DNA from 2 places in the Robbsia andropogonis genome. Region 2 is predicted to be linked to the other one. Evidence: predicted binding sites of a transcription regulator. Region 2 holds the regulator's gene; the other holds the start of a gene.
The links. Region 2 encodes FliA, which starts transcription of late flagellar genes. Its sites were predicted from a motif close to CTAAAGTTTNNNNNNNNNNNGCCGNTA; they were not measured.
Positions count from the first base shown of each region.

Region 1: motA (flagellar motor stator protein MotA) is a predicted target of FliA. The motif match lies at 2,119-2,145, and genes of this name have one in related genera.

Region 1 covers NZ_CP139170.1:1,270,014-1,276,400, reverse strand. The annotation lists gene motB (flagellar motor protein MotB) at 134-1,207, opposite strand; gene motA (flagellar motor stator protein MotA) at 1,204-2,067, opposite strand; gene SJQ66_RS19130 (arsenic transporter) at 2,437-3,846, opposite strand; gene SJQ66_RS19125 (RcnB family protein) at 3,899-4,294, opposite strand; gene SJQ66_RS19120 (MFS transporter) at 4,422-5,720, opposite strand; gene SJQ66_RS19115 (GntR family transcriptional regulator) at 5,962-6,387, opposite strand, start outside.
Region 2 covers NZ_CP139164.1:718,827-743,819, forward strand. The annotation lists gene cheD (chemoreceptor glutamine deamidase CheD) at 1-253, shown strand, start outside; gene SJQ66_RS03045 (protein-glutamate methylesterase/protein-glutamine glutaminase) at 253-1,356, shown strand; gene cheY (chemotaxis response regulator CheY) at 1,538-1,933, shown strand; gene cheZ (protein phosphatase CheZ) at 2,019-2,771, shown strand; gene flhB (flagellar biosynthesis protein FlhB) at 3,119-4,480, shown strand; gene flhA (flagellar biosynthesis protein FlhA) at 4,744-6,843, shown strand; gene flhF (flagellar biosynthesis GTPase FlhF) at 6,840-10,229, shown strand; gene SJQ66_RS03075 (MinD/ParA family ATP-binding protein) at 10,222-11,259, shown strand; gene SJQ66_RS03080 (RNA polymerase sigma factor FliA) at 11,274-12,014, shown strand; gene SJQ66_RS03085 (DUF2891 domain-containing protein) at 12,063-13,082, opposite strand; gene flgM (flagellar biosynthesis anti-sigma factor FlgM) at 13,237-13,560, opposite strand; gene SJQ66_RS03095 (flagella synthesis protein FlgN) at 13,775-14,242, opposite strand; gene flgM (flagellar biosynthesis anti-sigma factor FlgM) at 14,382-14,762, opposite strand; gene flgA (flagellar basal body P-ring formation chaperone FlgA) at 15,082-16,002, opposite strand; gene SJQ66_RS03110 (flagellar basal body protein) at 16,124-16,693, shown strand; gene flgC (flagellar basal body rod protein FlgC) at 16,783-17,217, shown strand; gene SJQ66_RS03120 (flagellar hook assembly protein FlgD) at 17,229-18,005, shown strand; gene flgE (flagellar hook protein FlgE) at 18,160-19,398, shown strand; gene flgF (flagellar basal-body rod protein FlgF) at 19,470-20,225, shown strand; gene flgG (flagellar basal-body rod protein FlgG) at 20,336-21,124, shown strand; gene SJQ66_RS03140 (flagellar basal body P-ring protein FlgI) at 21,140-22,300, shown strand; gene flgJ (flagellar assembly peptidoglycan hydrolase FlgJ) at 22,300-23,811, shown strand; gene flgK (flagellar hook-associated protein FlgK) at 23,958-24,993, shown strand, end outside.

The DNA.
Region 1 (6,387 bases), on a different replicon from region 2:
GTCGCAAATCGATCCGGCCCTGCGAAGCAAAAAAGTTCGCTGGAGCAGTGAGCATTTCTCGTTCCCGGGCGGGATCGGTTGCAAGAATCGGTGCTGGCGGCGCGCCGACGCTCGTCAGTGCTTAGTGAGAAACCTACGACCCGGCATGCGGCGCAGCCGGCGCACTGCCAGCCGGGGGCATCGTGGTCACGGCATGCATCTCCTGCGCGGGGGTTACCGACGCTTCCTCGCCGGGTGTCATGGCCGACTTCGTATTCGGTGACGGCGTACCCGATGCACCGATCATATCGGCCGCTTCTTCGCCGTTACCGACATCCATCCGTCCGCCATCGCGCAGGAACGCGGCCAGGCTTTCGTGGTTCAGCACAAGAATACTGATTCGCCGGTTCATCGGTGCGGCCGGGTCCTTCAAATCCAGCGGCAACGCATCCGCCAGCCCTCGCACCTGGATGACCTTGCGTTCGTTCATTCCGCCGGCAATCAGCTCGCGCCGGGCGGCGTTGGCACGCTCGCTGGACAGCTCCCAGTTCGAATAGCCTTTTTCGCCACCACTATAAGGCGCTGAATCGGTATGCCCGGCAACCGATACGCGATTTTCCACGTCGTTTAGCGCCACACCAATCTCATCGAGAATCGACTTCGTGTACGGTGCCAGCACCGAGCTGCCCGACGCAAACATCGGACGATTCTGTGCATCGGTGATCTGAATGCGGAGGCCTTCACTGGTGATGTCGAGTCGAATCTGGTTCTTGAATGGCTTGAGCTTGATGTTCTGATCAATCAGCTGCTCGATCTTCTGCTTCAATGCGCTCAGCTTGCGCAAGTCGTCGGCCTTCGTCTGCTGTTTCTTCTCATCGAGCGGCGATGAGGGCTTGGCTTTCGATTTCACGGGATCCTCATGCTTGACGTCGCCGATGTTGCTCTTCGTCATGTCCGCACCACCGCCGTTCAGGATCGACGTGGCGCCTCCCGAGTAGGATCCTCCGGTCAACGCCACGCGCAGCGGCGTATTGAAATAGTCTGCGATCCCGGCCTTTTCGCCCTTCGTCGTGGAGCCGAGCAGCCACATCAGCAGGAAGAAGGCCATCATCGCCGTCACGAAGTCGGCGTAGGCGATTTTCCAGGCACCGCCGTGATGACCACCGTGATGTCCCTTCGACTTGCGACGAATAATGGTGAGCGAGACCCGATCCTTATCGTCGCTCATCGCGGCCCCTTGGTCGCCTTGACCGCTTCTTCCAGTTCATTGAAAGACGGGCGGTCGTGCGTGAACAGCACCTTGCGACCAAATTCCACCGCGATGCTGGGCGCGTAGCCACCGAGCGAAGCCAGCAGCACGCACTTCACGCACTCGTACGGCTTGCCCTCTTCCTTTGCTTTCGTATTGATCAGGGTCGCCAGCGGTCCGATAAAACCATACGCCATCAAAATCCCGAGGAACGTGCCCACCAACGCGCCGGCGATCAACTCTCCCAATACGGCGGGCGGCGCACCAACCGAACCCATCGTGTGGACCACGCCCATCACCGCCGCGACGATGCCGAAGGCCGGCAAGCCGTCCGCCATGCCCTGCAACGCGCCACCGGGCACGGCGGCTTCGTTGTGGTGCGTCTCCATTTCCGCGTCCATCAAGTCCTGGATCTCGTGCACGGTCAGGTTTCCCGATGACATCATGCGTAGATAGTCGATGATGAAATCGAGCAAATGGTGATCTGCCACCACGTCTGAATATTTCTGAAAGATCGGGCTGGTGTCGGGTGATTCGACATCCGCTTCAAGCGCGATCATGCCGTCCTTACGTGCCTTCTGCAGCAATTCATACAGCAAGGAAATCAACTGAACATAACGTTCCTTCGTAAACGCATTGCCCTTGAATGCTTTTGGCAGCGCACCCAGCGTCGCCTTGATCGTCTTGCCTGGATTGGAGATGACGAAAGCACCGCTCGCCGCGCCCAGGATGCAGAGCAGCTCCAGCGGCTGGATCAGTGCAGCGATGTGCCCACCCGCACCGATGAAACTGCCAACTACGCAGCCGACGACAAGGACCATTCCAATGATCACAAACATTCATGCACCTTCCAAAGCAAAAAGGATTCAGGCAACGCCTTGATACTCGGATTACGACCGGAAAGGGCAAAACTTGAGTGCGACCGCTGCCGTGCCATGCTGCCAAAGCAATCACTAATACATTGAATTTAATGTATTTTTTATAATCCCGGCATTCTTAAATGGCTGCAAAAAATGACTTCGGCCATTAATAATTCACGGGTTTTTCGCAATGGGGTGTGAAATGCCTAGACAATCATATTGCCTGGGGGTGCTCCGGATGAGAGTCTCACATGCAAACGCCACAACCGCCCGATGGACACCTGCCTGGCATGGGGCCTCAGGTTCGCACTGTGGATGCAAAAACGGACACAGCCACGAAAGAAAAACTCAGGCCGTCAGCACGCTAACCAGAATATCCTGCAGCACGAGACCGGCCAGCGCGGCCAGTAACGCGGGGATCATCACGACCGCCCCGACGCGCAGAAAAGACCAGGCGCTCACATGCAATCCTTCGCGTCGCAACGCAGTCAGCCAGAGCAACGTCGCGAGCGAGCCTGTGACCGATAGGTTCGGCCCCAGATCGATACCGATTGCCACCGCGCTTGCGATCAGGGTTGGCGCGTGCGCCTGACCCAGAACGGTTCCGGCGACGAGACCGGCCGGGAGATTATTGACGACATTGCCGAGCAATGCCGTGACGATACCCGCACCGGCCGCCACCACCGCCTGATTTGACAGCGATCCGTCTTGTACCCGCTGTTTCAGCCACGTTCCCGCAACGTGCAATACACCGGTCTGCGCCAATGCTTCCACCAGCACAAAAAGCCCTGCCACTAACGGCAACACGCCCCAGGACACACCTCGCAGTACGTCGGTGACACGGAATGGATCGGCGTCGCCGCCAGGGCGACGCTTTCGTGCCGCGAGCGTCACGATTGCCAGCACGAGGCAACCGCAGGCTGCCGTGGGGGCGCCAAGTTCGACGTCGCACGCCGAAGCCGTCAGCATGACGACAACCAGGGCGGCAATGCCGGCCACGGCCCAGCGGCCAGTCACGGACAGGGTCTGTCCTGGCGCATCCCGCGCCCCGGTATCCGGCTTGCTGGCGTCATTGCCTGCCATTACGCCCTGCGACCGATTTCTCTTGCTGTCTCGCCCGGGTCGTTCCGCGTTATCGCTGAATGCATTACGCAATGCCACGCGTTGCGTGAAGCGCAATGCGCCATAGGTCAGACCAATCGACAGCAGCGACGGCAAGGCAAAGCGTACCAGCCAGGCTCCCAGCGGCGGCATGTGATTTTGAAAGACAACGAGGTTCGCCGGATTGGCGATGGGCAAGACGAAACTCGCCGCATTGGCGACAAAGGCGCAGGCGTACAGATAGGGCAGCGGCTCGCGGACCTTTGACGCGCGCGTGGCGGCAAGCACGGCAGGCGTCAATACGACGGCGGTCGCATCGTTCGACATTAGTGCCGTGACCACAACCCCCACGGCGTACACCAGCCATAGCAGACGGTAAGCGCTACCGCGCGCGCGTCGCGCCGCGTGCTCGGCAACGAAGTCGAACACACCGGTCTGTCGCGCTATCTCGGAAACCAGCATCATGCCTGTCAGGAACAGGTACACGTCCATGCCTTTTAGCACGGCCTGTCCCGCCATCGGCCAGGAAAGCGCGCCGCCCAAGCACAAAACCGCCGCGCCGCCCAACGCAAATACGGCCTCGGGCAAACGCAGCGGTCTCGTCATCACACCAACGATCGACAATACGATCACACACCAGATCACACTGGTCGGCATGCAACTCCCTTATGAAACCATGTCGCCAATCGCATCACGCGGTGTTCCCGGGTTAGTGCGTCGAGAGAATAATGCTGGAGATAACGCCCGTCGCCACGGCGACGAGTACATAGTCACCATTGATCTGACGCCATTGATAGCCACGCGGTGGCTGGCGCAGACCGTGCGCATGCCAGTCGTTGATAACATAGCGATCGCCCCGGTAATCGTCCGGCAAACGTTGGCCGCGACGCCAATCGCTGTGCGGCACCGGACCCCGGCCACCGTGATCATCCGCGTGCATTCTCGGGCCACCATCCGGGCCGCCTTGAGGACCGGCGTGTCCCGGGCCACCATGTTGGTCCGGTCCGCGATGATCGTCCGGTCCCGGACCACTTTGCGCGAAGGCGCCCACCGACGTACCCGCGAGAGCCGATGCCAGCAACAACGCGATGGCTTTCGATTTCATGTTCCGCTCCTTGCATCTTGTTCATGTGTGAACATGATCGCCTATTTCGGGATGACTTGCCTTACAGTGGCGGTCACAGATGTAACAGCGACGCATTGCGCCTGGCCTCACCGAAGACGGTCCCGCGTCATGGCGATGCCACGTCTTCTCGCGCCGATGCGGGCACCGGCAATGCATAGCGTTTTGACAAGAACACATTCATGGCGGCGCTCACTGCCATCAGTGCGGCGGTTCCCAGGAACACGGAACGCATGCCCAATGCTCCGCCGATCAGGCCTCCCGCCAGCGGCCCGGTGACTTGCCCGGCGTATTGCGACGATGTCGAATAGCCCAGCATGCTGCCTGCCACATGCGCGGGCACACGATGTCGAATCACGCTGGCGACGCACGGCAGCAAGCCTCCAAGCGCCAAGCCCATCATGAAGCGCAGCAGTACCAGTTGCCACGCCGTCTGCACGAAAGCCTGCGGTACGAGCAGGATCGCAGCGGCGGTCATGCAACCGATGATCACGCGCCAGTGGCCAACGCGGTCCGCGAGCTTGCCAAGGCGCGACGCCGACAGGACGCTGCCCAACGCCGCGGCGGACATCGTCAGCCCGGACACGACCGTCACCTGTGACGTATCCACCAGTTGCGCGACGAATAACGTGATGATCGGTTCAATCGACATATTCGCGAACATCAGCAACATCCCGGTTACAAGCATTGCCACCACGGGCCCCTTTTGCGGGATGGCCGCCCATCCCTCCTTGCGGTGCGCCAGTCGTGTCTGATCGCCAGACTCCACCGTTTCCTTACCCGCCTTCGGCTTTCGTCGCTGTGGATCTTCCTTGATCAGAAAAGTGGTGGCGAGGAACGCGATAAAGATGACGCCACCCGCGGCAATAAACGTCCAACGGATGCCAATCCATTTTGGCAGCACCCCTCCAATCAGCGGCCCGACCAGATTGCCAAACATGATGCCCGACGAAAGCGTACCGAGAGCCCACCCCACGCGCGCCTTCGGCGTTTGGGTTGCCACCAGGATCATCGAGCCGGAGGCATAGCCTCCAAGAATGCCGGCCAGCAGCCGCAGGCCCGTCAGTTGCCAAACGTCGTGCACCATGCCAAGCAAGGACATGGTGATCGCCATCCCGAGGCTGGCGCGGATCATCATCAGCTTGCGGCCGTATTTGTCAGCCAAATGCCCCCACACCGGCGACAACACCGCAGCACCAAAGAAGGTCGCGCCAAACGCCAGGCCCGACCACCGCGCAATGGCCGCAGGTTCCTGCACGCCGAGCTCCTGGACATACAATGGCAGGAACGGCAGCAGCAACGTCATTGCGATCAGCGTCGTGAACGAGCCGAACACGCAGACCGCCAGATTGCGGCGCCATGCCGGATTGAAAGTCTCTCCCGGAGGCTCGACCGGTGTATGCGCTATCGAACCGGTCGGAGCATCGACCGATACGCACCGACCATTGACGGAAAGGTTCGTCGACGCGGCGCTATCGGCTGGCGGTAAAGCAGAAGATCCCTGGGACAAGGGAGTGTTGCGGGACACGATGTATTTATCCTGTTCGAGGACATCCGCGATGCGGACGCCATAATCAGCAAGTGAGAGAGATCCGGAACGGCGTGATCAGTTGCGACAGGTCATGCCGAACCGCGATGCAATTTTTGCTTCAGCGTAGCGTGTCGTCGACAGCAAGGCCTTGTGCACGCAGATACTGACGATCTTCACGCAGCGACCGCAATAATCGGTCATGCGTATCACGGATGTGCCGCGAAGCGGCCTGTGCCGCGTCATCCGCACGTCGGGCCTGAATCAAAGTAACAATGGCCTTGTGCTCCTGCCAGCTTTGTTCACGACGTGCCGGGGTGGATACTTCGAGCCATCGCACCCGCGCCAGACGGGTCATGACTCGCTCGATGGATTTCACGATAAAAGGATTGCCACTCAAACGGGCCAGTTCGATGTGAAAGTCCGTGCCTGCGCGATGCCATTGATCACGCCACTGTTCAGCCGGTTCGATCGCATTGCAGATATCGCGGACCCGGTCGAGACGCACGATGACCGCGGCGACGTCCTGATCCGTCGCGCGTTCGCA
Region 2 (24,993 bases):
GGATACGATCCAGGTCTTCGCGAGCGCGGCGCGCGCGGCTGCTCGTCCGGCAACGTCTCTCCCACCCACGGCGGCGGTGACCGGTGCCAGCAAGCCGGCGGCAGCAACTGGCGCCGCCGCACCCGCGTCCGGTGCCGCCGCGGCTGCATCGAAGTCGCGCGTCGAGCTTTTCATCCGTCGTCCGGCGACGGCGCCCGCGGGCGGTGCGACGCCGCCGCAGCCGTTAACAAAAACCATTATTGAGACGATGTGATGTCTACCCCGAAGATTCGTGTCCTTTGCATTGATGACTCCGCGTTGGTACGCAGCCTGATGACCGAGATCATCTCCAACCAGCCTGACATGATGGTCTGCGCGACAGCGCCGGATCCGTTGGTCGCACGGGAACTGATCAAACAGCACAATCCGGATGTATTGACGCTTGACGTGGAAATGCCCCGCATGGACGGGCTGGATTTTCTCGAGCGATTGATGCGCCTGCGTCCGACGCCGGTGGTCATGGTGTCTTCGCTGACCGAGCGTGGTTCTGAAATCACGATGCGCGCTCTGGAATTGGGTGCGGTGGACTTCGTTTCCAAGCCGAAAGTCGGCATTCGCGACGGATTGCTGGATTACAGCGACATGATCGCTGACAAGATCCGCGCCGCAGCACGCGCGAAGGTGCGTCCGTTGACGGCGCGACCGGCCGCGGCGACCAATGGCGCGGCCGCCGCCAGCAGTGCCGCGCCGACGATCTCGCCTTTGCGCAACATGCTGGTGTCGACGGAAAAATTGATTGCGATCGGCGCATCCACCGGCGGTACCGAAGCAATCAAGGAAGTATTGTTGACGCTGCCGTCGGATGCACCCGCCGTATTGATCACGCAGCACATGCCGGCGGGCTTCACGAAGTCGTTCGCGAAGCGGCTCGACTCGCTTTGCCGGATTTCCGTCAAGGAAGCCGAGCATGGAGAACGGCTGCTTCCCGGGCATGCGTATATCGCACCTGGCGACTTCCACTTGTCGCTGGCACGCAGCGGTGCGAACTATGTTGCGATGTTAAGCGATGCGGCACCGGTTAATCGCCATCGTCCATCGGTCGACGTGCTATTTAATTCGGTCGCGGAATTTGCCGGCAAGAACGCCATCGGCGTATTGCTGACAGGAATGGGCAAGGATGGCGCGGTTGGCATGGGGGCGATGCGTCGCGCCGGTGCCTATACTTTTGCGCAGGACGAAGCGAGTTGCGTCGTGTACGGTATGCCCCGTGAGGCGGTGTTGATCGGCGCGGCCTGTGAGTCAGTGTCATTGCAGCAGATGACGCATCACGTCATGCAGAAGTTGCTGTCGATGGGTGAGCGCGCACATCGCGTATAGTACGCGGTTGAGTGCAATTTGCTCTCAAGATCACGTGGATTACTGCCGATATCCAATGAAACGGCGCGAGACGGGTGAGTCCAGGCGGTTTGGATTACACATTCGACGTCGCACCCGCCGGCCGGCAGGATAGGGCGCACACTAATTTGAGATTAAGTACAGGTTTTTAGAGGCGCAAACGATGGATACTTCGATAAAAATTCTTGTGGTGGACGATTTTCCGACGATCCGTCGCATCGTGCGGAACCTCCTCAAGGAATTGGGCTACAGCAACGTCGATGAAGCGGAAGACGGTGCGATGGGCCTCGCCAAACTGAAGGCAGGCTCGTACGAATTCGTCATTTCCGACTGGAACATGCCGAATATGGACGGCCTGCAGATGTTGACGGCGATCCGCGCCGATCCGGCACTCGCACATTTGCCGGTGTTGATGGTCACCGCGGAAGCGAAAAAGGAAAATATCATTGCCGCGGCGCAGGCCGGGGCGAGTGGCTATGTGGTGAAGCCGTTCACCGCTGCGATTCTCGACGAAAAGATCTCGAAGATCCGCGAGAAGATGGCGAAGGCTGGGGCGTGAGATGACTAAGCGCGAGGATGCGGTCGTGGATATCGATGACGAACTGTTCGGGGCGCCGCCCGTAAAGGGCGATGTAAAAACCGAAATGCAAGCGGAGCCGCCAGCAAGCGTTGCCGCCCAGCCTGCGGCTACGGCCGCGCCCGCGGTCTCCGCGGCGGCGGGCCATGATGCGGGCACGGGCGTCGACTCGGCGGATCCCGCCGAACGGATGACGGCTCGTATCGGGCAACTGATGCGGATGCTGCGCGACAGCATGCGTGAACTGGGGCTGGACAAGCAAGTCGAACAGGCTGCGGAAGTCATTCCCGACGCGCGTGATCGCTTGACGTACATCGCGGCGATGACGGAGCAAGCCGCCGAGCGTGCGTTGAACGCGACGGATGTCGCCATGCCTCTGGCAGACAAGTTGAACAAGGAAGCCAACGCATTGGATGGTCGCTGGCAGAAATGGTACGACGCGCCGCAAGATATCGATGCCTCGCGCGCGCTGGTCACGGAAACCCGCACATTCCTGCAGACCACGTCCTCGCAGTCGGCGACGATCAATGCGCAATTGCTTGAAATCATGATGGCCCAGGATTTCCAGGATCTGACCGGCCAGGTGATCAAGAAAGTGATGGATGTGGTGCACCACATCGAACAGCAATTGCTGGGCGTGTTGTTGGAAAACATCTCGCCGGAACGTCGCGCCGAGTTGATCAAGATCGTGAGCGGCGTCAAGACCGAAGACAAGGAGCCGTCGTTGTTGAACGGTCCACAGATCAACACGGAAGGACGTACCGATATAGTTACCGACCAAGGCCAGGTAGACGATCTACTGACCGAACTCGGTTTCTGATCAATCGCGTGGAACCGGCTCTGCCGGTTCCACGTGGTTTTTTTGCTTTGCGATTCATCTCGTCTCAACGTCGATGCGCCATCGGTTCGGCCATCGCAAGAGGCGATTGAATGACAACACCGGTTCTCACTCCAACGGCGCACGGCCCGATCTCGGGAAATGCGCCGTCTTTTTTTGTCTGATCGTTGGATGGTGGTTGCGTCCCGCCCCTGATAATGCCAGCAGTCGGAAGCCTCGCCCATCAAGGCACATTGGGTTGCCGACATGTTTGAGTCGATCAGACGGCACAGGACGAGACGGAGACAGCGTGGCCATCGGGGCTGCCTTCCGTCCGCTACGGAGCGCGCGTGGCAGAAGACAGCGATCTCGAAAAAACCGAATCAGCCTCGCCCCGACGGCTGGAGCAGGCCAGGGAGGACGGACAGGTTGCGCGTTCGCGTGAGTTGTCGACGTTCGCGCTACTGGCCGTCGGGTTCGGCGGAGTCTACATGACGGGTGGCTCGATGCTTGGCCAGTTCCAGAGACTGTTCAAGCATGCGTTCATTTTCGATCGCGCTGCAAGCCAGGACCCCATGCAGATGTTGCATCGGATCAGTGACGCGGTATTGCTGGCCGCGCAGGCAATCGGGCCGATCTTGCTCGCCATGACGGTTGTTGCGCTGATGTCGCCGATGGCCTTGGGCGGATGGCTGCTGACGACAAAGCCGTTGGCGCCGAATTTTGGCCGCTTGAATCCTATTTCCGGCCTGGGCAAGATGTTCTCGACGCACGCGTTGGCGCAGCTCGGCATGGGCATTGCCAAATGCGTGTTGGTCGGCACGGTGGCCACGATGGTCGCCTTCCATTACAAAGCGGATGTCATCGGGCTGCTGGGTGAACCGGTTCGTGCGGCCTTACCGCACGCGGCGCAAATGGTGGGCGTGGTTTGCGCGGCCACGGTCGGCTCGATGCTGCTGCTGGTGCTTGCCGATGTTCCGTATCAGCTCTGGTCGCATGCGAAGAAGTTGCGAATGACGAAGGAGGAGGTCAAGCGCGAATTCAAGGAAAACGAGGGCGACCCCCACATCAAGGCGAAGATACGAGAGCAACAACGCGCGATGGCCCGCCGCCGCATGATGTCGCAGGTCCCCACGGCCGACGTGATCATCACGAACCCAACCCACTTCGCCGTGGCGTTGCGCTACAGCGACGCCGGCATGCGCGCGCCACGCGTCGTCGCCAAAGGGGCCGACCTCGTTGCCGAGCGTATCAAGGAAATTGCCAGGGAAAATGGCGTCCCGGTCCTCGAGGCGCCACCTTTGGCGCGTTCTCTGTACAAGCATGTGCAGTTGAATCGCGAGATTCCGGCGGCGCTGTATGGGGCCGTGGCGGAGGTGCTGGCCTGGGTGTTCCAGTTGCGGCGCTGGCATGCGGAAGGGGGGCAGTATCCCGATCAACCCGACGCGGTGGTGGTGCCTGAGGAAATGGCCGTCAGCGCGGAGTCGTTGTCTGGAAGCGACGGCAATCTCGACGATGCGAGCCTCGATGCCGCCACGCAAGCTGGCAACCGCACCGCCGCGGGTGCCGGGGTGGGCCGGACGGGACGGAATGCCGGAGGAATGGGTGACGCCGCCGCTGGCGTCAGTGATGTCGATCCGGCGAGTATTCGCGAAGCTGGCGCGGCAGGCGGTGGTTCTCGTGGCGCGTCTGCCCGTGATCCGCAGAAGTAAGGGCATTTCAGCCACCTTATCGTTCGATCGCTGCTAGCGCGCTGCCGTAATAATGCATTCCGTCGGAGTGCGTCTTTAACGCCGCGGTCGAACGCGGTACCCCGCGATTGTCGCGGAACGCGCCCTCCTGAGCGTCTCAGCGGAGAACCCCCAGTGCGCCATTCCAGCCTACGCGATGCCGAACAGACGCCACACGGCGCCCGGCGCCCGCGCGCGCACGCCCGCTGTGCTGAACAGATGCCGGTCGTGGCCCGGAGCGCCGCATGAATCGCCTCACTGCGATGCTGGGCATTCCCGCGGGTGGCGCCGGCAGCAATCTGCGGGCGCTGTCCGGCCCGATCCTGATCATCATGATCCTGGGGATGATGATCCTGCCGCTGCCGGCGTTCATCCTCGACCTGCTGTTCACGTTCAACATCGCGTTGGCCGTGATGGTGCTGCTGGTCAGTCTCTACACGCAGAAACCGCTCGATTTCGCGGCGTTCCCGAGCGTGCTGCTGTTCTCCACATTGTTGCGACTGTCGCTGAACGTCGCTTCCACGCGGATCGTGCTGATGGAAGGCCATACCGGCCCGGATGCCGCAGGCAAGGTGGTCGAGGCGTTTGGCCACTTCCTCGTGGGCGGCAATTACGCGGTGGGGATCATCGTGTTCGCTATCCTTGTCATCATCAACTTCATGGTGATCACGAAAGGCGCGGGCCGGATCGCCGAAGTGTCTGCGCGGTTCACGTTGGACGCGATGCCGGGTAAGCAGATGGCGATCGATGCCGATCTGAACGCGGGTTTGATCAACGAGACCGACGCGCGTAAGCGCCGTGTCGCCGTGGCGCAGGAAGCCGAGTTCTACGGTTCGATGGACGGTGCATCGAAATTCGTCCGCGGCGACGCGGTGGCCGGGCTCCTGATCATGGCGATCAATATCGTCGGTGGCTTGATCATCGGCGTGGCCCAGCACAATATGGCCATTGGCGACGCCGCAACGAACTACACGCTGTTGACGATCGGTGACGGCTTGGTCGGCCAGATCCCGGCGTTGGTGATTTCGACGGCGGCTGGCGTCATCGTCTCCCGCGTGGCGACCGAGGAAGATGTCGGCACGCAAATCACCGGTCAGTTGTTCACCAACCCGAAAGTGCTGTCGATCACTGGCGGTATTCTTGCCGGGATGGGCTTGATTCCAGGCATGCCGCACCTCGCTTTCGGCCTGCTAGGTGGTGGATTGTTTTTCATGGCGCGCAAGATGCGCCAACTTGCCGAGCGCCGCGCCGCGGAAGCTGCCGCACCGAAGCCGGTTATAGAAAATGCGGTCAATGCCGAAAATACGGAAGCCAGCTGGGACGATGTGCAACTGGTCGATCCGCTCGGTCTTGAAATCGGCTATCGGATGATCCCGCTGGTGGACGCTGCCCAGGAAGGTGAATTGCTGAAGCGGATCAAGGGCATTCGCAAAAAATTCGCCCAGGAAATAGGGTTTCTGGCACCGGTGGTGCATATCCGGGACAATCTGGAATTGCGGCCGAATGCCTACCGGATCACGTTGAACGGCGTCGAGGTGGGAACCGGCGACGCATTTCCCGGCCAGTGGCTGGCGATCAACCCGGGCCAGGTCAGCGGGCCGTTGCAGGGTGCGCCCACGCGCGATCCCGCGTTCGGCTTGCCGGCGGTGTGGATCGATATCGGCATGCGCGAGCAGGCCCAATTGCTGGGGTATACGGTGGTGGATGCCGGTACGGTCGTGGCAACGCATTTGAATCACCTGATTACGTCGCATGCATCGGAATTGCTGAGCCGTCAGGAAGTACAGCAATTGCTGGATCGGATTTCACGCGACGCGCCGAAGCTGGTCGAAGACCTGGTGCCAAAGGTGATCACGCTGACGACGTTGCAGAAGGTCTTGCAAGGGCTGCTGGACGAAGGCGTGCCGATTCGCGATATGCGTACTATTCTGGATGTATTGGCCGAGCACGCGCCGAAGGTCAGCGACCCGTACGAATTGACCGCGATGGTACGTTTGGCCCTGGGGCGCGCGATCACCCAGCAAGTTGCGCCGGGCAATGGCGAAATGTACGTGATCGGGCTCGAGCCGGGATTGGAGCGTATCCTGTCCCAGGCGTTGTCGAATGGCAACGGTGGCGGCCTGGAGCCGGGGCTGGCGAATACACTGCTGCAGCAAACGCAGGATGCGTTGTTGCAGCAGCAGAATCAAGGTTTCCCTCCGGTGATGCTGGTGCAGCACGGATTGCGATCCTTGCTTGCCCGTTTCCTGCGCCGTAGCATGCCGCAATTGAAGGTCCTGAGCTATGCGGAAGTACCGGATAGCCGTACGATCCGCGTGACGACCACGATCGGAGGTCAGGTTTGAAAGTCCGTAAATTCTTCGCTCCCTCGTCGCGTGAGGCCCTGAAATTGGTACGCGCCGAACTCGGCGCCGACGCGGTGGTGTTATCGAATCGCGTGGTGGACGGTGGCGTGGAACTGGTCGCCTTGACGGAAGACACCCTGAGCGGGATCGTCGAGGCGCCGACGGCGCCTTCCGCCGCGCCGGTGAGTCCGTCCGAGACGCCGGTGCGCATTGAACCCTCGCTGCGCGGCGCGTCAGGGCTGCCGATCGAGGCTGATCCGTTCGACGATGTCGAACCCTTCGAGGGCTATGGTCCGTCCGCATTCGGCACGGCGCCGCACGCACCGTTCCAAGGTAATGCGTTTGCTTCACGTGGCGGGGTGTCTGGTGCGTTGCCTTCCCCCGAATCAGGGCGTGGATCGGCCGGGCAACCCGGTATGGCGGCCGCCAGCCTGTTGCAGCAGGCCCGTCCGGCGGGGGCGAGTGAAGGTTTGCCAGGTGGTTTCGCGCGCCGTGCGTTCCCCACGCTCCAACCCACTTTCGAGGGCCCGTCGCATAGTCAGCAGGGGCGTCGTTTTACACCGCGCGACGAAGCGCCGATGGCCGAGCGCAGCGACCGCGATCGTCGACTGGCGCGTCCGGTCGAGACACGGGAAGACGCACGGCAAGTGTCGGTGCAGGAAGGGCCGCGCGCCCCCGCGCCATATCGTCCCGCCCCGGGGCTGCATAGCCCGTTGATGCATCCGGACAATACGAATGGCCGTGATCGCACGCGTGCATTGCCAGGCGTGCTGGCCGCGAAGGCGGTGGGTGATGATGGTGCATCGGCGCTGGCGTATGTGCACCGCGCGACCCAGACTGCGTATCTTCAGCAACGTCGCGCACGCGCGGAGGCGGAAGCCGCCGCGGGGTTGTCGAACGATGTTTCGGAAGGGCCGGGACAACCGGGGGCCGAACGGATGGCTGACGCCGGCTGGACCGGCGAAGCGAGGTCACCCAGGCAACCCGGGCACAATGTCACCACGGAAGCCGACGTTGGCCGGCCGGATCGCACGGCATCTGCTGGGGCCGATGCGTGGTCGTCCGATCCGTCGCCGGTGAACGGCGCGCTGTTGGATGGCCGTGAGGATGACATCAGGCGTGATGTCGCCTACGGCGATGCTAGCGATGGACAGGATGCCGCCGCGCACTACGGGCATGACGCCTACGCGAATTTTGAGACGAACGAGTACGGTGGTCGTGAACACTCCGCGCACGACGAGGCGGCTTATTATGACGGGCATGTCTCGCACGCAGACGCGGCGCAACCCGATGGGACGCACATGACGCAGGATGATCCGGCACCCGTCGTGCCGTTTGCCCGCGCAGCCGAACGCGGACGGCACTTGTCTGGTGTGGCTGGCTTGGCGCGACCGGAGCGGGATGGCGAGGAATCCATGCAGGCTAATGTGCTCGGCCTGTCACGTGCCGAACGGGATGACAGCAGTGTCGTCCTTCCGACGGCAATCCGGCCGGCACGCGATGCGGCTGGCCTGAGCCATGGCGACGCGGCGGCGACGCCGATGACGGCCAGCGAGGCCATGGCGCGAGGACTCGGTAACCCGGGGGAGGTGGTGGTGCGTCCGGCGAGCATGCCGCGGGAAGAGCAAGATCGCACGCCGCTGCCGGAATCCGCGTTGATGGAGCGTGATACACCACCGGGGGGCCTTCGCGTGGGTGCGTCGAACGACGACGTCGCCAGGCAAGTGGCAAGCGCGATGCGCGATGATGTCGATGTCGATACCGCACCTGCCGCGGACCGGGCGGGGACGACGATATCGGCCACGTCGACGCCGGTGACATCACAGGGAGCGTCGCCGATGATGGCGGCACGCGAATACGGCGCGACGCGTTACGCGGCGCACACACGTGTCAAGGCGTCTTTTGCCACGTTCCCCCATACGAACCCGGCGATCGGTAACCCGATAGGCGGCCTTCGTGCGACGCCGTCGTTGCCGGCATTGGCATCGCATTTGCCGGATAACGCCGATTTGCCGGCGTCCTTTGCAACGGCACCGCAATCGCGTGATATCAGCGATGCGGCGACCGCATCGGCTGCGGATGCCGTGCCTGCCGCGGCGCCGGCTTTGCAAGCGGGCGTTGCCACGGACGATACCGCACCTGCCACCGCGTCGGCGGCGACAGGAACATTTCTGAACGACGCATTCGGCGTAGACGTGGAGGAGGCGCGTGACAGCGCGGCCGATGCGTCATCGTCGATCCCTGCCGATACGACGCCAGCGTCGGCATCCGCGCCTGCGATCACGGCGTCCATGACGAATGACCCGAGTCCGCGCAGCGCAACTGCCGTGCTGGAGGAAATGCGTAATCTGTGTGGCGCATTGGGCTTGCAACTCGAGGCGATCGATCAAAGCGAGCGGATTCGCCGGGACCCGGTGCGCAACGGCGTCACGCAAATGATGCTGGCCTGCGGGTTCTCGGCACAGCTCGTGCGGCTGATGTTGGACAAACTGCCGGCCGTCCACACGCCGGAAGAAGGGCTGGCATGGGTCAAGGCGACATTCGAGCGTAACCTGCCGGTGCTGGACAACGAAGACGCGTTGATGGAGCGTGGTGGCGTGTTCGCGCTGATGGGCCCGACCGGTGTAGGCAAGACGACCACCACGGCGAAGTTGGCCGCGCGTGCGGTCATGCGCCATGGCGCGGACCGCGTGGCCTTGCTCACGACGGACTCCTATCGTATCGGTGCGCACGAACAGTTGCGGATCTACGGCCGCATCCTCGGTGTGGCGGTGCATGCGGTGAAGGATGCATCGGATCTGAGCCTGGTGCTGTCGGAACTGCGGAACAAGCATATGGTGCTGATCGATACGATCGGCATGAGTCAGCGTGACCGGGCCGTATCGGAACAGGTCGCGATGCTGCGGGGCGCGCAAATGCCGGTCAAGCGCCTGCTGCTCCTGAACGCGACGAGCCACGGCGACACGTTGAACGAGGTGGTTCGTGCTTACGGTTCCGCGATCAATGCGGCGGCAGGCGGTAATGCGGGGGAAGCGGACGGTGGCTTGAGTGGCTGCATCATCACGAAGGTGGACGAATCCAACGGGATCGGCGCGGCGCTGGACACGGTCATGCGTCACCGCTTGCCTGTGCATTACGTGTCCAACGGACAAAAGGTGCCGGAGGATCTACGAGTGGCACGCCGTGGCTATTTGATCGACAATGCTTTCAGCGATCCGCATCGTACATCACCATTCCAGCCGGATGCGGAGGCATTGGAAATGTTGTTTGCTGGTGAGAATGACCGTGCGGCACGGTCGACCTCGACTCAGGGAATCGTCGATGGTCCGCGTTCGCCCGGCCAGCCGTCGCCCGCCGAGGCACACTACGGAAGTTCGCATGGATAAGTTCGTTATCGACCAGGCCGAAGGGCTACGCCGTCTGGTGGCGGGCCGTCCGCTGCGCATCGTGACCGTTCTCGGCGCGGCGCAGGGCGCGGGCGCGACGACGGCCGCCCGCAATCTGGCTGCATCCTTGCGCTTTCATGGCAAGCGTGCATTGGTGATCGATGAACAGGCGCGCGTCGGTCAATATCCCGTCACGCTCGCTGATGTCGTCGAGCAGCGGTTCGAATTGGATGATGTATTGTCACCGTTCGATGACGAAACGCAACGTGGGGTGCCGACGCTTGGGTCCCCGGTTGACGCGGAGGGCCATTCCGTCGGATTGCGCCATTGGCGCGGCGATGAACAGGCCGCGGCGATGAATGGCGCGCTCGATATCGTGTTGGTGGATGCACGCGTTGATGAAACCGGTACGCTGACCCCTCTGGCGGCGCAGGCGCACGACGTTCTGATCGTTGTCGACGCTGATCCAGCGGCCATGCCGGGTACGTATGGATTAATCAAGCGGCTGCATTTCGCACAAGGTATCCAGCAATTCCGGCTGTTGTTCAATCGAGTGGCAAAACCACTCGACGCGCAAAACGCTTACCAGAACCTATCAGGTGTCGCCAGGCGGTATCTCGCGATCTCCCTGTCACCCGCGGGCGTCATCTCGCGTGATGCGGACCGATTGGGGCGTGCCGATGCATTGGGCGGTTGCGTTGTAACGGCGTATCCAACCGCGCCGGCGGCGATCGACTATCGCCGCGTGGGTGCGGAAATCGTTCATTGGCCGTGGCGGCCGCTGGCGTCGAGCGGTGCAGTTCCGGCTGACGGCGGCGCATCCTCCGTGGCGACTGATGAGCAGGGTAGCGGGAATGGGCGGCAGCAACAGGCCCAGGCAAGCGTGGGTGCGGTGGACGGCATGCATGCCCCCGCGCGCGGTGCGCAGCAAGATGACGGCATGACGGGTCGGCAGCAGGATTACGGGAATGGTCCGCAGGCAATGGCCGCGGCGACGCAACGGCACGCGGTGCCTGCGCATATTGCGTGACGAAGGAGTCGCGGATGTACACTGCCCAAGGCAAATTAACGCAAAACGAGCAGTCGATGCACGATACGGCGTTACGCTACGCGCCGCTGGTGCGAAGGATCGCACTGCATATCGTTGCCAAGCTGCCATCGAGCGTCGATCTGGACGATCTGATTCAGGCCGGCATGATCGGCTTGCTCGACGCCGCCAACCGCTACAAGGGCGAACTCGGGGCGCAATTCGAGACCTACGCGAGCCAACGTATTCGCGGCGCGATCCTGGATCAGTTGCGCGAGAACGATTGGTTGCCGCGTAGCCTGCGTCGCTCGTCGCGACAAGTGGAGCGTGCGGTGCATGAGGTCGAGCAGCGCGTGGGCCGGTCGGCGACCGAGTCCGAGGTGGCCGAGCATTTGCAGCTGCCGCTAGGCGAATACCAGTCCATGCTGCAGGACCTGCACGGTAGCCAGCTGTTTTATTACGAGGATTTCGAGCGCGAAGGCGGTGACGAATCTTTTCTCGATCGTCACTGCGTGGACAAGACCGATCCTCTGGCAAGCTTGATGGACGGCGCGTTCCGTGAATCCCTGATCGAGGCGATCGAACGCTTGCCCGAACGGGAAAGACTGTTACTCAGCTTGTACTATGAGCAAGGTTTGAATTTGCGTGAAATCGGCGCGGTGATGGAAGTCAGTGAATCGCGCGTCTGCCAGTTGCATAGCCAGGCCGTGGGCCGGCTGCGCGCGAAAATGCGGGATTTCGCGCCGGTGACGTCATAGGGCGAAAGTGAGCGTGCGCGCATGCGCGCACGTACGGCATGGCTGGTCTCAGTGCCGCTCCGCCAATAACGCCAGCAATGCGAACGTGGCCAGCCAGTGTTCGCCCATATAATCGCCTTCGACTTGCGCCAACGCCTGCGTCAGGTGCACGTTCGCCGTCTCGGCCAACAGCGCACGGCGCGTGTCCGAGCCGGGTAGCCCTTGCGCGATCTGCCGTAAGCACCATGCACGGCTGAGATTCAAGCCATCCAGATGCGCCAGCTTGCCATCGCTGCGATCGGTTACCGTTGCCGGCACGAACATCGCCGCCGGTTGGCGTTGCCGTACATTGGGCAGGAATGCGTCGAACCACGACACGAACGCGTCCGCGGGCAAGATGCGCCGCATCAATTCCGCTTCCATCCAGCCGGGTGACAGGAATTCGTCGCCGGCAGGCTCCCATCCCTGGTATCCACGGTCCTCACCGTACCAACGCACGGCAGTATCTTTCAATAGCGCCGCGAACGGCGCATTGGCGGTGTCCCGTGCATAGTCGAGCGCCAACGCGAGTGCAAACGCGGTGTTGAAGTGCGTGCCCACGCGTAATGGATAGGTGCATTTCGGCAGGAACGCGGTGAAGCGGGCCACCAGCAGATCGGCCAGCGGTTGCAATGCGTCGCGCCAACGGATCGCGTCGGCGTCAGCGGTTCCGCTCATCCGATGCAATTGGCCGTGCAAGGCCAGCAACCATGCCCAGCCATACGGTCGCTCATACCCTTGCGCCGTTGGCCGTTCGAAATAACGTACCTCGCCGGCTACGCGAGCCGGCGTCAGATGCGTGTCAAACGTCGCGAGGATTTCATGACGTTGCGGCAGCGTTGGGAACCGGTCGAGCAGCGTCGCCAACATCCAATAACCATGCACACACGAGTGCCAGTCGTAACTGCCATAAAACACCGGATGGAGCTGGCGCGGCGAGACGGCGTCGTCGTCATTGACCAGGACATGCAGCAGGCTATTGGGATATTCGCGTGTCACATGGCGCAGCGCGATGGAGGAGAATTGGGAGGCGACGTCGGCAGTTAGCATCTCGGCACGAGGGCGCACACGGCGCGGTGGTTCGTCAGAGGCCTACTATACCGCCGAGTGCCCCGGTCGATAAGCGGTCACACATCAGCCGTTGGAACCACGGCGCTGTGCGCGGGCAATCCCGACGCGTTCGGCAGCACCGCTGGCGCGCTGATCAGCTCGGCATCTGAATCAGTTCCTGGGTGGTGACGAGCAACCCGTCAGCGATTTTCTCGGCGTCGATGCGCAGCGTGCCATTAGCGATGGCGGACCGTAACTCGTCCACGCGTGGCATGTCGATATCATTGCTCGGGTCGCTGGCGGCGGCCAACAACGCTGCGGTCATTGGCGAGAAAGATACACTGCCGCTAGCCGCGGCGGTGCTTGCCAGTACGGTAGGGCTCGGCGGGGGCGCCGCCGCCAAGTTGGCCTGCCCGCCCACAGTCGGCTTTTGCAAGGCCGCGGGCGTTTGGCCCGCCGAGGATGGATTGAGTTTCACAGCAGTTCCCCAAGGGACGTTTCCTGCTGTAACGGCCTACCTGAGGCGAACTTTAGTAATTTCCGGGGGATTTAAGCAACACGCCGTTAATTGAGCAGACATTTTGTAATTTAACGGTTGACGAACGCCTGATTGATTACGCAGAAATACGGTGTGTGACATCTTGTCTCGGACGATAAAATCGTTTTCATGCATCAGTCCCGCGATGGGACCCTCATCCCATCCGTCCATCGGAACCATAAGTCGATGGTGCCATCGTGCCGCTGGCCATCCGGATGGCATCGAGTGCCGAGCGGTTGTACACCATCCGCGTCCTCACGAGGCGGCCATTGGTTTCGTTGCTGGCGCGGGCGGTACGCGCAAGTCCAAGCAGTGTTTCCCATTTTTCGGCGATTTCTGCGTGAACCGCCGGCTCGGCCTCTCGAATTCGATCCAGCAAGGCTTGCATGCCCGACAGCGAACCGGCGACAAACCATGAGGTGCGTTGGCGGCCAAGGTCGGTCAACTGGCGATACAGTTCGGTCTTGCGCGCCACGAGATCCGGTAATGTGGAGACATCGGTACTGCGCGCGAGTAACTGCTGTTCCTCTTGCAAGGTCGTGACGAAAAGGCGCAACGCGGAGATCTCGTGATCGAGAATGATGAGAAGCGTGGCGTAGTTTGGCGAGGGTGTCGGCGTCATCACAGGGAATCCGGCAGGAAACGGAAGGGCGGCAGCGTGACATGCGACGCACAGGCGGGCAAGAGCGGCAGCGGCGAAAACACAACGGCCTGCAGCGGCCCTATCGGCCGCTGGGGAATAACAACAAACGTCAGAGTAGTTAGATCGCGCCGCTTGGCGACATCAATTCGCGTGAACCGCGAAGCATGCCGTCCGCGATACGAGATGAATCGATTTGATATGTACCGTTCGCCAGCGCAGCCTTGATGGATTCGACGCGCTCCATGTCCACGTCGTTGCGCGGATCGTTCGCCGCTGCCATCAATTGGGTCGTGCGGCCCGATACCCGGGCATCGCCGCCCATGGTCCGTGTTGCACCGATGCCACCCGTGTTCAACGGTGCGGCATTCTGTTGTTGCGCCGACACATTGGCGGCACTGGCAGGCGCCTCCCCGGAAGGATTCGACCGCGTCCGGGCGTTTTGCCGTTGCAGCGTATCTTGTCGCAACGACGCGTCGTTTGGATTCGCGTTGAGTTTCACGGCATTTCCCATCAGCGTGGTTCGCACCGCCTGATATAGGCATTGCCACCGAGAAAAACGTCCGAAAAGCTATCGACGTCAACGCGGCAGGCAAACAGTGCTCTCCTGAATGAGCCTCCAGTGTATCAGGAAAGCCGCGACTGCCAAATAATTGTCGTGCGAAATCAAGGCCGCCCGCTGACCACACACCATGGTCACGCATGCATTGGGCGGGTATGACCGCCATGCGCGTGTCGATGGCGGCAGTGGTCGCAAGCGGGCTGATCGGCATCGACAACCGGTAAGGGGGAGGGCACATTGATGGCGGCCTGGTCGCGGTTTAGAGGGGAATATTGACCGAGGAATCGGGCTGCGCGATGCCGCTGACGATCGCGCCGTTTGCCGTACGCACCTTGACCTGCTGGCCGGCGGACGCATTGGCCATGGCGCTGCCTTCGGACGAAATCGCGAACCCGTTGCCTTGGGCGATCAGCTTGACGATCTGCCCGAAGTGGATGGCGACCGCCGCTCGTACAGAGTCAGTACGCAATGGCATGCCCGCCATCACGGCGTTCATCGTCGTGGTGCCCAGGATCTGCGTCGGATCGGTGACGATCGCCGTCGGCATCGTGGTCAGATCACCGTTCTGCACCATTAAATCGTTCGGTCCGATGACCGTATTCGGATTCAGGCCATGGGACGCCACGTAGTAATTGCCGATGATGCCGACCCGTGCCTGCACGTAAATCGTCCATGGACGGGCATCTGTACAACGTACCCCGACCATGACCTTGCCCCACATGCGCGTGCCTGACGGCAGGAATGCTTCGAGCGCCGGGCAGGCCGCCAAGCCTTGTGGCTGCGGCGGCGTGACGGCGATCGTCACGCGACCGGGCAATCCTTCGGTCTGCTGCACCAGGAACCGTTCCGCGGCCTGGACAATCAATGCGGGGTCCTGCGCGCTGGCGGCTTGCGCGTGTGCGTGCGGTGCAACACCCAGCAGCGCCGCGGCGACACCCATGATCGCTGCCGTTACCCACGCGTCGCCCGATGACAACGGTGAGCGTCCCGTTTGATGTACCGCGGCAACCGGCAATGCACGCGCCGTCCGTCCAGACCGCGCGCCGGTCAACCGTGCTGCGGCCATCGCGGCAGACCCGCTGTGCACACGGCGTGCCGTGCGTGTGAAACGTGCCGACCTCGCGCCGAACAAGGCGTGGAGGGTCTGGCCGATCAGGTGAACAGGGGTAGCGGCGCGCATTGGCTGCTCCGGTTTTTCAGTTAGAGCGGATTGTAGGGAGAGCGGGCAACGGGGTATCGGCCGAAATGAAGCGCCAAACCCCCCTTTATCCTCGAATTGCCCAGACCGCCTTCCCCGTACGATGCGTTCCATACCTGAAAAGGAAAAGGGGCGGTACGTGGACAAACTCGACGCGGAATTCAATTTCGGCCGACAAGCGCTGGATTTGCGCGCGTACCGCCAGCAATTATTGTCGGGCAACATCGCCAACGCCAATACGCCGAACTACAAGGCGCGGGACATCGACTTCGCGAAAACGTTGCAGGGTGCGTTGGGTACGGACGCGGCCGGCAAGTCCGGGCCGGTCTGGAACAGCGGTAGCGCGGCAACCACCGGTTATCTGGCCATGGCGCGCCCGGAAGGCAATGGTGGCATGGGCGGGGCGGCCGGCAACGGCGGTCTGAGAATGGATGCGACCCACCCTGGGCATCTTGCGGGGGTTGCCGGCGCGGCCGCCGCGGCAAGTGTCACGTACGGCACGCCGGCCTACCGCACGCCGTATCAATCGGCGATGGACGGCAATACGGTGGAACTGGATAGCGAGCGCGTCAACTTCGCGGACAACGCGTTGCATTACGAGACGGGCCTGACCGTCATCAATCAGCAATTGAAGACGATGTTGACGGCGGTGAGTGGCGGTAACGGCGGTTGACGGACGGCATGCGCGTGGCGGTAAGGCGCGATGGCGGCAAGCGATGGCGTGGTAGCGGTCTGGGTCGTAAAAACGGTGAGGGTGGTGCGATGTCTTCGATGATGAACATCTTCCGGGTGGCGGGTTCCGCGATGAATGCCGAATCCCAACGTCTGAATACGACGGCCAGTAACCTGGCCAACGTGGACAGCGTGGCCGGTCCGGACGGCAAGCCGTATGTGGCGAAGCAAGTGGTGTTTCAAGTGGACCCGCTGGCGCAAGGTCGCGGCGGCGCGGGGAACCCGGCGGCCGATATCGGCGGCGTGAAGGTCAGCAAGATTGTGAACGATCCGTCGCCGATGAAGGTCGTCTACGACCCATCGAATGCGGCGGCCGATGCGAACGGCTATGTGACGATGCCGAACGTCGACCCGGTACGCGAGATGGTTAACATGATTTCCGCCTCGCGCTCCTACCAGGCCAACGTCGAGACGATGAACACGGCCAAATCACTGATGTTGAAGACGTTGACCCTCGGTCAGTAAGGAAAGCACGAATGAACACGATTTCCAATGCGGCCTCGGCCGCCACGAATGGCGGTCTTTCGCCACAAGTACTGGACGCGGTCAACGGCGCCGGTCGCCGTGCACCGGGCGAAGGTGGGGCGGCACCGGTCGCCACCGGTGGTGCGACCGCAACCAGTGCGGAAGGCAAGGCCTTGGGCGCGGGCAAGACGGGGGAGGATCTGCAGAACACCTTCATGCGCTTGCTGGTGACGGAAATGAAGAACCAGGACCCGACCAACCCGATGGACAGCTCGCAGATGACCTCGCAGCTGGCGCAGATCAATACGGTATCGGGCATTGCCGGCTTGAACGCGACGATGACCTCGCTGGCCAAGCAGTTGAACGCGGGGCAACAGGTGCAGGCGAGCAACCTAATCGGCAAGAGCGTGATTGCAAACGGGCATGACATCGCGTTGGAAAAGGGCAAGGCCAGTGCCTTCGGCGTCAACCTGGACGCGGCGGCTAAGGACGTGCAGGTCAAGATCTCCGACGAGACCGGCAAGGTGGTGCGTTCGATGAAGGTGTCGGGCGAGCAGAGTGGCGTGAACACCCTGTCGTGGGATGGCAAGAACGACCAGGGTATCGCGTTGCCGGATGGCAAGTACTCGTTCAAGGTCAGCGCCACCAATGGCGACGATCCGGTTTCCGCCCAGGCATTGTCCCAGGCCAAGGTCGAAAGCGTGATCGCCCAGCCGAACGGGTCGGCGGGCCTGAAGTTGAATAACGGCGGCACCACCAGTTTGTCGAGCGTATCCCAGATTCTGTAGGGCGATTGTGTATTACCGGTAGCACCCGTCGTACCGCGGCACCTCAGATTTTCCGGTCGTATGCCAAGAACCGCGCGGATTGAAGACAGTCGCGCCGCCCGCATCGGTCCGGTTTTGTTCAACTTGCATTAACTACGTATCCAGGACGGCAGTCATGGCTTACTCCCAGGCGCTGAGCGGTTTGTCCGCGGCCTCGCAAGACCTCGATGTGATCGGCAACAACATCTCGAACGCGAATACCGTCGGCTATAAGCAAAGCCAGGCGCAATTCGCGGCGATGTATGCGAACGCGATGAACACCAGCACGAATGACCAAGCCGGTATTGGTACCAGCGTGTCGAAGATCGCGCAGAACTTCACGCAGGGTACGATCACGGAAACCGGCCAGACGCTGGATATGGCGATCAACGGGAACGGCTTCTTCACGTTGTCGAACAACGGTACGACGAACTATTCGCGTAACGGCCAATTCACGCTGAACAAGGACGGTAATATCGTCAATGCGCAAGGCCTGAAGCTGATGGGCTATGCGGCGGACAAGAAAGGTCTGCTCAATACGTCGACGGCCGTGCCGTTGTCGATCCCGAGTGGTTCGGTGGATCCGAAGATGAGCACGAAGGTGATGGCGGAAGCCAACCTGAATTCGGCTTCACGTGTCCCGAAAAACATGCATTTCGACCCGTCCGATACCACTTCCTACAACAACGCCACCACGGCGCAGGTGTTCGATTCACTGGGTAACGTTCATACGCTGAACATGTATTACCAGAAGACGTCGAACGAGGCGTCCACCTGGAATGTCTACGCGACGTTGGATGGCAAGCCGGTAGGTGGCACAAGCACGGCCGGCGGACAGAAGCCGGTCGATCATCTGGCCTTCGATACGAGCGGCGCATTGGTATCGGGCAAGGACGCAAACGTCAAGCTGCAACTGGACAATGGCGCCACCGCCACCCAGCCGTTGAAGCTCGACTTCTCGAAAATGACGCAGTTCGGCGCGGACTTCGTCGCGACGTCGGTCACGAGCGACGGTTATGCCGCCGGTTCGCTGTCGTCATTCGGTATCGACAACGCGGGCAAATTGACGGGGACTTATTCGAACGGCCAAAGCATGGTGCTGGGTCAGGTGGCGCTTACCGCCTTCGCGAACGCCGATGGCCTGCAGAACCTGGGCAACAACATGTTTGCGCAAAGCTCCACGTCGGGCCAGCCGCAGATGGGCGTTGCCGGTACCGGCCCGCTCGGCGCGTTGAAGTCCGGCGCGACCGAAGCCGCGAACGTCGATCTGACCTCGTCCTTGGTCGAGCTGATCACGGCGCAGCGCTACTACCAGGCCAATGCGCAGACGATCAAGACCCAACAGGCGGTGGACCAGACGCTGATGAACCTGTAACGATAAACAGCGTGCCTGACTGACGCCGTAAGCGCCGTACCCCAGCGTACTACCTACCCGGATTCGTAAAGATGGACAGACTGATCTACGTGACGATGAGTGGCGCCTCGCAAGCGCTCGACCAGCAGGCGACCATCGCGAATAACCTCGCGAATGTGTCGACCACCGGTTTTCGTGCGCAGTTGTCCGCTTACCGGTCCGTGCCGGTGGAGACGGCCACGTCGGGCGGTGCCGTTACCCGTACCTACGCGCTGACGACCAATCCCGGCACCGACTATACGCCGGGCCCGGTGCAGCGCACTGGCAACCCGATGGATGTCGCGATTTCAGGTAGCGGCTGGTTGGCGGTGCAGACGGCCGATGGCAGCGAGGCGTATACCCGCGCGGGTAACCTGCATGTGAACAATGCAGGCCAACTCGTGGACAGTTCGGGCCATTCGGTGATGGGGCGAACCGGTCCGATCGCAATCCCGCCCGGTTCGCGGCTCGAAATCTCCACCGATGGCACGCTGTCCGCGCTGCCGCCGGGTGGCGATCCAACGAATATTCAGGTGGTAGACAAGCTGAGACTGGTCAATCCGCAAGATCAGGAGTTGAAACGGGGCGACGATGGGCTATTCCGCACGGCCAACAACCAGGCGGTGAATCCGGACCCAACGGTTCGGGTGATACCGGAAGCGGTGGAAGGCAGTAACGTCAATCCGGTAACGGCGATGGTGCAGATGATCGATAACGCCCGCAGTTTCCAGATGCATATGAAGATGCTGGACATGGCGTCGACGAACGAACAGCAAGCCAATCAGTTGCTGAATTTCAGTAACGGCTGATCGATGCCATCGGTGATCGGCGATAACGCCGGCGCTTTGTGTTGCGCGGACCCTGTCCGCGTTCCGAACGAATTGAATAGTTACGCGGCCCGCCGCGAGGAAGTCCCAGCATGAACCGCTCTCTGTATATCGCCGCCACCGGGATGAACGCCCAGCAATCGCAGATGGATACCATCTCGAATAACCTGGCGAACGTCAGTACGACAGGTTTCAAAGGTTCGCGTGCGGTGTTCAGCGACTTGCTGTACCAGACCGTGCGTCAGCCCGGCGCGGCATCGAGCGCGGATTCCACCGTACCGTCCGGCCTGCAAATGGGTACGGGCGTCCACCAAATCGCCAGCGAGCGGCTGTACACGCAGGGCAATCTCCAGCAGACCGGCAACTCGCGAGATCTGGCGATTCAAGGCCAGGGTTTCTTTCAGGTGCAAATGCCTGATGGCACGACCGGCTATACACGGGACGGTTCCTTCCAGACGAATCAGAACGGTCAGTTGGTAACGGCGGATGGTTATCCGGTTGTCCCTGCCATCACCATTCCGCAGACGGCGATTTCGTTCACCGTGGCGAAGGACGGCAGCGTAACGGTGACCAACCAGGGTTCGGCCGCCACCGCGCAGGTCGGGCAGATGCAGTTGGCGACCTTCATCAATCCGGCCGGTCTCCAGGCAAACGGCGGCAATCTTTTCTCGGAGACCGCCTCGTCGGGCGCACCGCAGGTGGGTCAACCGGGTGCCAACGGAGTCGGTACGCTGCAGCAAGGCTATGTCGAGGCGTCCAATGTGAATGTCGTCGAGGAACTGGTCAATATGATCCAGACCCAACGCGCATATGAAATCAACAGCAAGGCGGTAACGACATCGGATCAGATGTTGCAGACGCTGAGCCAAATGCAAATCTGACGGCGGGCCTGGATCATGTCGCGTTTCGTACCATCCTCGTTTTCGATTTCCGGTCTTGCACGGTTCGCCGCGCGCGTGCTGGCGTCGGTCGCTGCATCGGTGGCACTGCTGTCGCTGTTCGTCGCGCCGGCGCACGCGGAACGTGTGCGCGATCTGGCGACGATCCAGGGCGTACGGGACAACCCGTTGATCGGCTATGGCCTCGTGGTCGGCCTCGATGGCACGGGCGATCAGACGATGCAGACACCGTTCACGACGCAAAGCTTGTCGAGCATGCTGACGCAGCTCGGCGTGACGGTGCCGGCCGGCACTAGCATGCAGCTGCGCAACGTGGCGGCGGTCATGGTGACGGCATCGCTGCCGTCGTTCGCGCGGCCGGGTCAGACGATCGACATCACGGTCTCGTCCCTTGGCACGGCGAAGAGCCTGCGGGGCGGTACGCTCATCATGACGCCGCTGAAGGGGGCCGACGGTCAGGTGTATGCCGTTGCCCAAGGCAATATGCTGGTGGGTGGTGCGGGAGGCGGTGCCAACGGCAGCAGCGTGCAGATCAATCAGTTGGCGGTAGGCAAGATCAGTGGCGGCGCGACCGTCGAGCGTGGCGTACCGACGATGTTGGCCGCCGACGGCACGATGCGTATGGAATTGAACGACACGAACTTCGAAAATGTGATGAAGGTCGTGAATGCGGTGAATGGCCGTTACGGTCCTAATACCGCTTATCCGTTGGACGGGCGCACGGTCGGTTTGCATTCGCCGATGGATTCCTCGCAGCAGGTGGCATTCATCGCGGGCGTCCAGGACCTCGATATCACGCCGAACGCCGGCATCGCGAAGATCGTTTTAAACGCACGGACCGGATCGATCGTGATGAATCGCCTGGTGACGTTGCAGACCTGCGCGGTGACACACGGCAACTTGTCGGTGGTCATCAATACAACGCCGGCAGTCAGCCAACCGAATGCGTTCGGACAGGGCAACACGGTCACGACGCAACAGTCCAATGTTCAGGTAAAGCAGGAAGGCGGCGCGTTGCGTATCGTCGGCGCCGGCGCGAACCTGGCGGATGTGGTGCGGGGTCTGAATGCGCTGGGCGCGACGCCGGCTGACCTGATGTCGATACTGCAGGCGATGAAGGCCGCGGGTGCGCTGAACGCTGATCTGGAGATCATCTGATGAACGATATGAAGTCGTCGGGCGTGCTCGGTGGGACGGGCGGGATGGGGGCGATGGGTGCCATGAGCCCGGCCGGCGGTGGCGATCTGTCCCAACGGTTTTCGCTCGATGTTCAGGGCTTCGATGCGCTGCGCCGGACCGCGCACAATGATCCGGCGGCTGCCGAAAAGGCGGTCGCCAAGCAAGTGGATGCGACGTTCCTGTCGATGATGCTGAAAAGCATGCGCGATGCGACGCCACAAAGCGGCGTGCTCGACAGCCAGGACGGCAAGACCTATACATCGATGCTCGACGGGCAGCTCGCGCAGGATCTGTCGGGCAAGGGCGTTGGCCTGGCCGACACGCTGCTCAAGCAGCTCAGCAAGCAAAACCATGGCGCGTCCGAACGCGTTGCCGGAGGGCTGAAGAGCGCGGACGCATTCGACGCCCGTGGCCTACGGGGCGCCGGTGCGGCTGCCGGTACCAGCGCGCTTGGCGCACCGGCTGCCGCGCAAACGGCGGAACAGGCGCGCGGGGCCAACCCGGCGCTGCGAGGCAACGCCGCGCACGCGGCGCAACGTCCCGATCAAGTGGGCGCGATGCCGTCGGCGAGCGGCACGGCCGGGGTGGCAGCGGCCGCGTCGCGCGCGATGCAGGCCGCCGCCATGGCGAACGCGGCCTACGAAGGCAGCAACGCGGGCGGCGAGCAGGGCATGGCGGCCATGGGCGGCATGGGTCTGAGCGCCGCCACCGCATTGCATATGCAGGGCGCCGGGCCCGGTGTGGCAATGATCAACCCGGCGGCGAATCCGGCGATCTCGGCGCGGTTTGCCGACATGAATATGTATGACCGCTCGAAGCTGTCGACGCATGAGCGCGTGGCGGCGGTGGAAGCCGCGGCCATTGCTGCCGGCTGGCGCCCGTCCCACACCGAAGGGAGTCCGCTGACCGCCGGTGCGCAGGCGTACGCCCCGGTATCGCGTGGTGCGTCGCTTGACAATGCGCAGGCGTTTGGCGCCGAGGCGCCCGCGGCATTGCACGCCGAGGAAGCCAAACCGATTCAGATCCGTAACGGTTCGGAGCGGATGAATGCCTTTTTGCAGCGGTTGACGCCGGCGGCGGAGGCGGCAAGCCGTGAAACGGGCATTCCGTCGCATTTCATCCTGTCGCAGATCGCGTTGGAATCCGGCTGGGGCAAGAGTGAGATCCGCGGCGCCGGTGGCGAGCGCACGCACAATGTGTTGGGCGTCAAGGCGGGTGACGACTGGAAGGGACCGACGGTGACGGCAACGACGACCGAATACATCAATGGTCGTCCGCACAAGATGAACGAAAAGTTCCGGGTCTATGGTTCGTACAAGGAGGCGCTGCAAGACTACGCGGATGTCTTGACCGGCAACGCGCGCTACGCGCAGGCGCTGCGCGGTTCGCAGACCGCAAGCGGTTTTGCGCATGGCATGCAGCGCGCCGGGTATGCGACGGACCCGAATTACGCACGTAAGCTGCTTGCGATCATCAAGCAAATGGTCTGACGGAAAAATTTTCCTAAAGTTCGGCGCACCACCGCCGATAACGGTGGTGAGCCCGTCGAGTCGTCATACATCGTCACGGGCATCGCGTATTTGGCGCGAATGGCAACCAGGGCGGCAAAAGGCGAACGACGGCGCGGGATGGATCGATGAGCAATTCACTCTCCAATATCGGACTGAGCGGTATAGATGCCGCACAGTACGGGCTGACCACGACGGGTCAGAACATTAGCAATGCCTCCACGCCGGGATACAGCCGGCAGCAGGTACTGCTGAAGCCGTCCTTTACCATTTATACCGGTGGCGGATTCGTCGGTACCGGCGTTGACGTCGAAACGGTGAAGCGGAACTACAGTGACGCGTTGTCTGCCCGATTGGATGCCGCGCAGTCCCAGAACAGCGCGTTGGAAACCTACAACACCGAAGCGAAATCGTTGAATGCCCTGGTGGGCGATCCGTCGAACGGCATTTCCAACACGATGAGTGGTTTTTTCTCGTCGGCGCAGGCCTTGTCCGGCAATCCGTCGGATACGGCATTGCGAAACGCGATGATGGGCAGCGCGCAGGCCGTGGTGAATGCCGTGCACCAGACCGCCGAGCAGATGGATGTGCAGCGATCGAGTATCAATACGCAGATCGAAGGCACGGTATCCGACATCAACCTGGCCGCCACGGCGATTGCGCGGCTGAATCGCCAGATTACCGCGGAGAGCGCCAAGGGCCAGCCGCCAAACACGCTGCTGGACGAACGTGACAAGGAGTTCGCCAACCTCGGCAAGCTGGTCAATGTCAACATGACCACGCAGGCCGACGGCTCTTACAGTGTCTTCACTGGCACCGGCCAGCCGCTGGTGCTGGGCTCGCAGACGTTCGCTTTATCGGCGGTGCGCTCGCCGACCGATGTCTCCGAATTGACGGTGGGTTACCGTGGCGCGGTGGGTTCGGACAGCACTGACGGCAAGCCCGGCTATCTGAATGAAAGCACGCTGACCGGTGGCAAGCTGGGCGGCCTGTTGACGTTCCGCTCGCAGATGCTGGACCCGTCGCAGAGCCAGCTTGGCCGGGTTGCAACGGCGTTTGCCGGCGGCGTCAACCAGCAGAACGCCCAGGGCGTGGACATGACCGGCCACCCGGGTCGCGCGTTGTTCAATCTGGACAAGCCGAGCGTTACCGCGAACGAACATA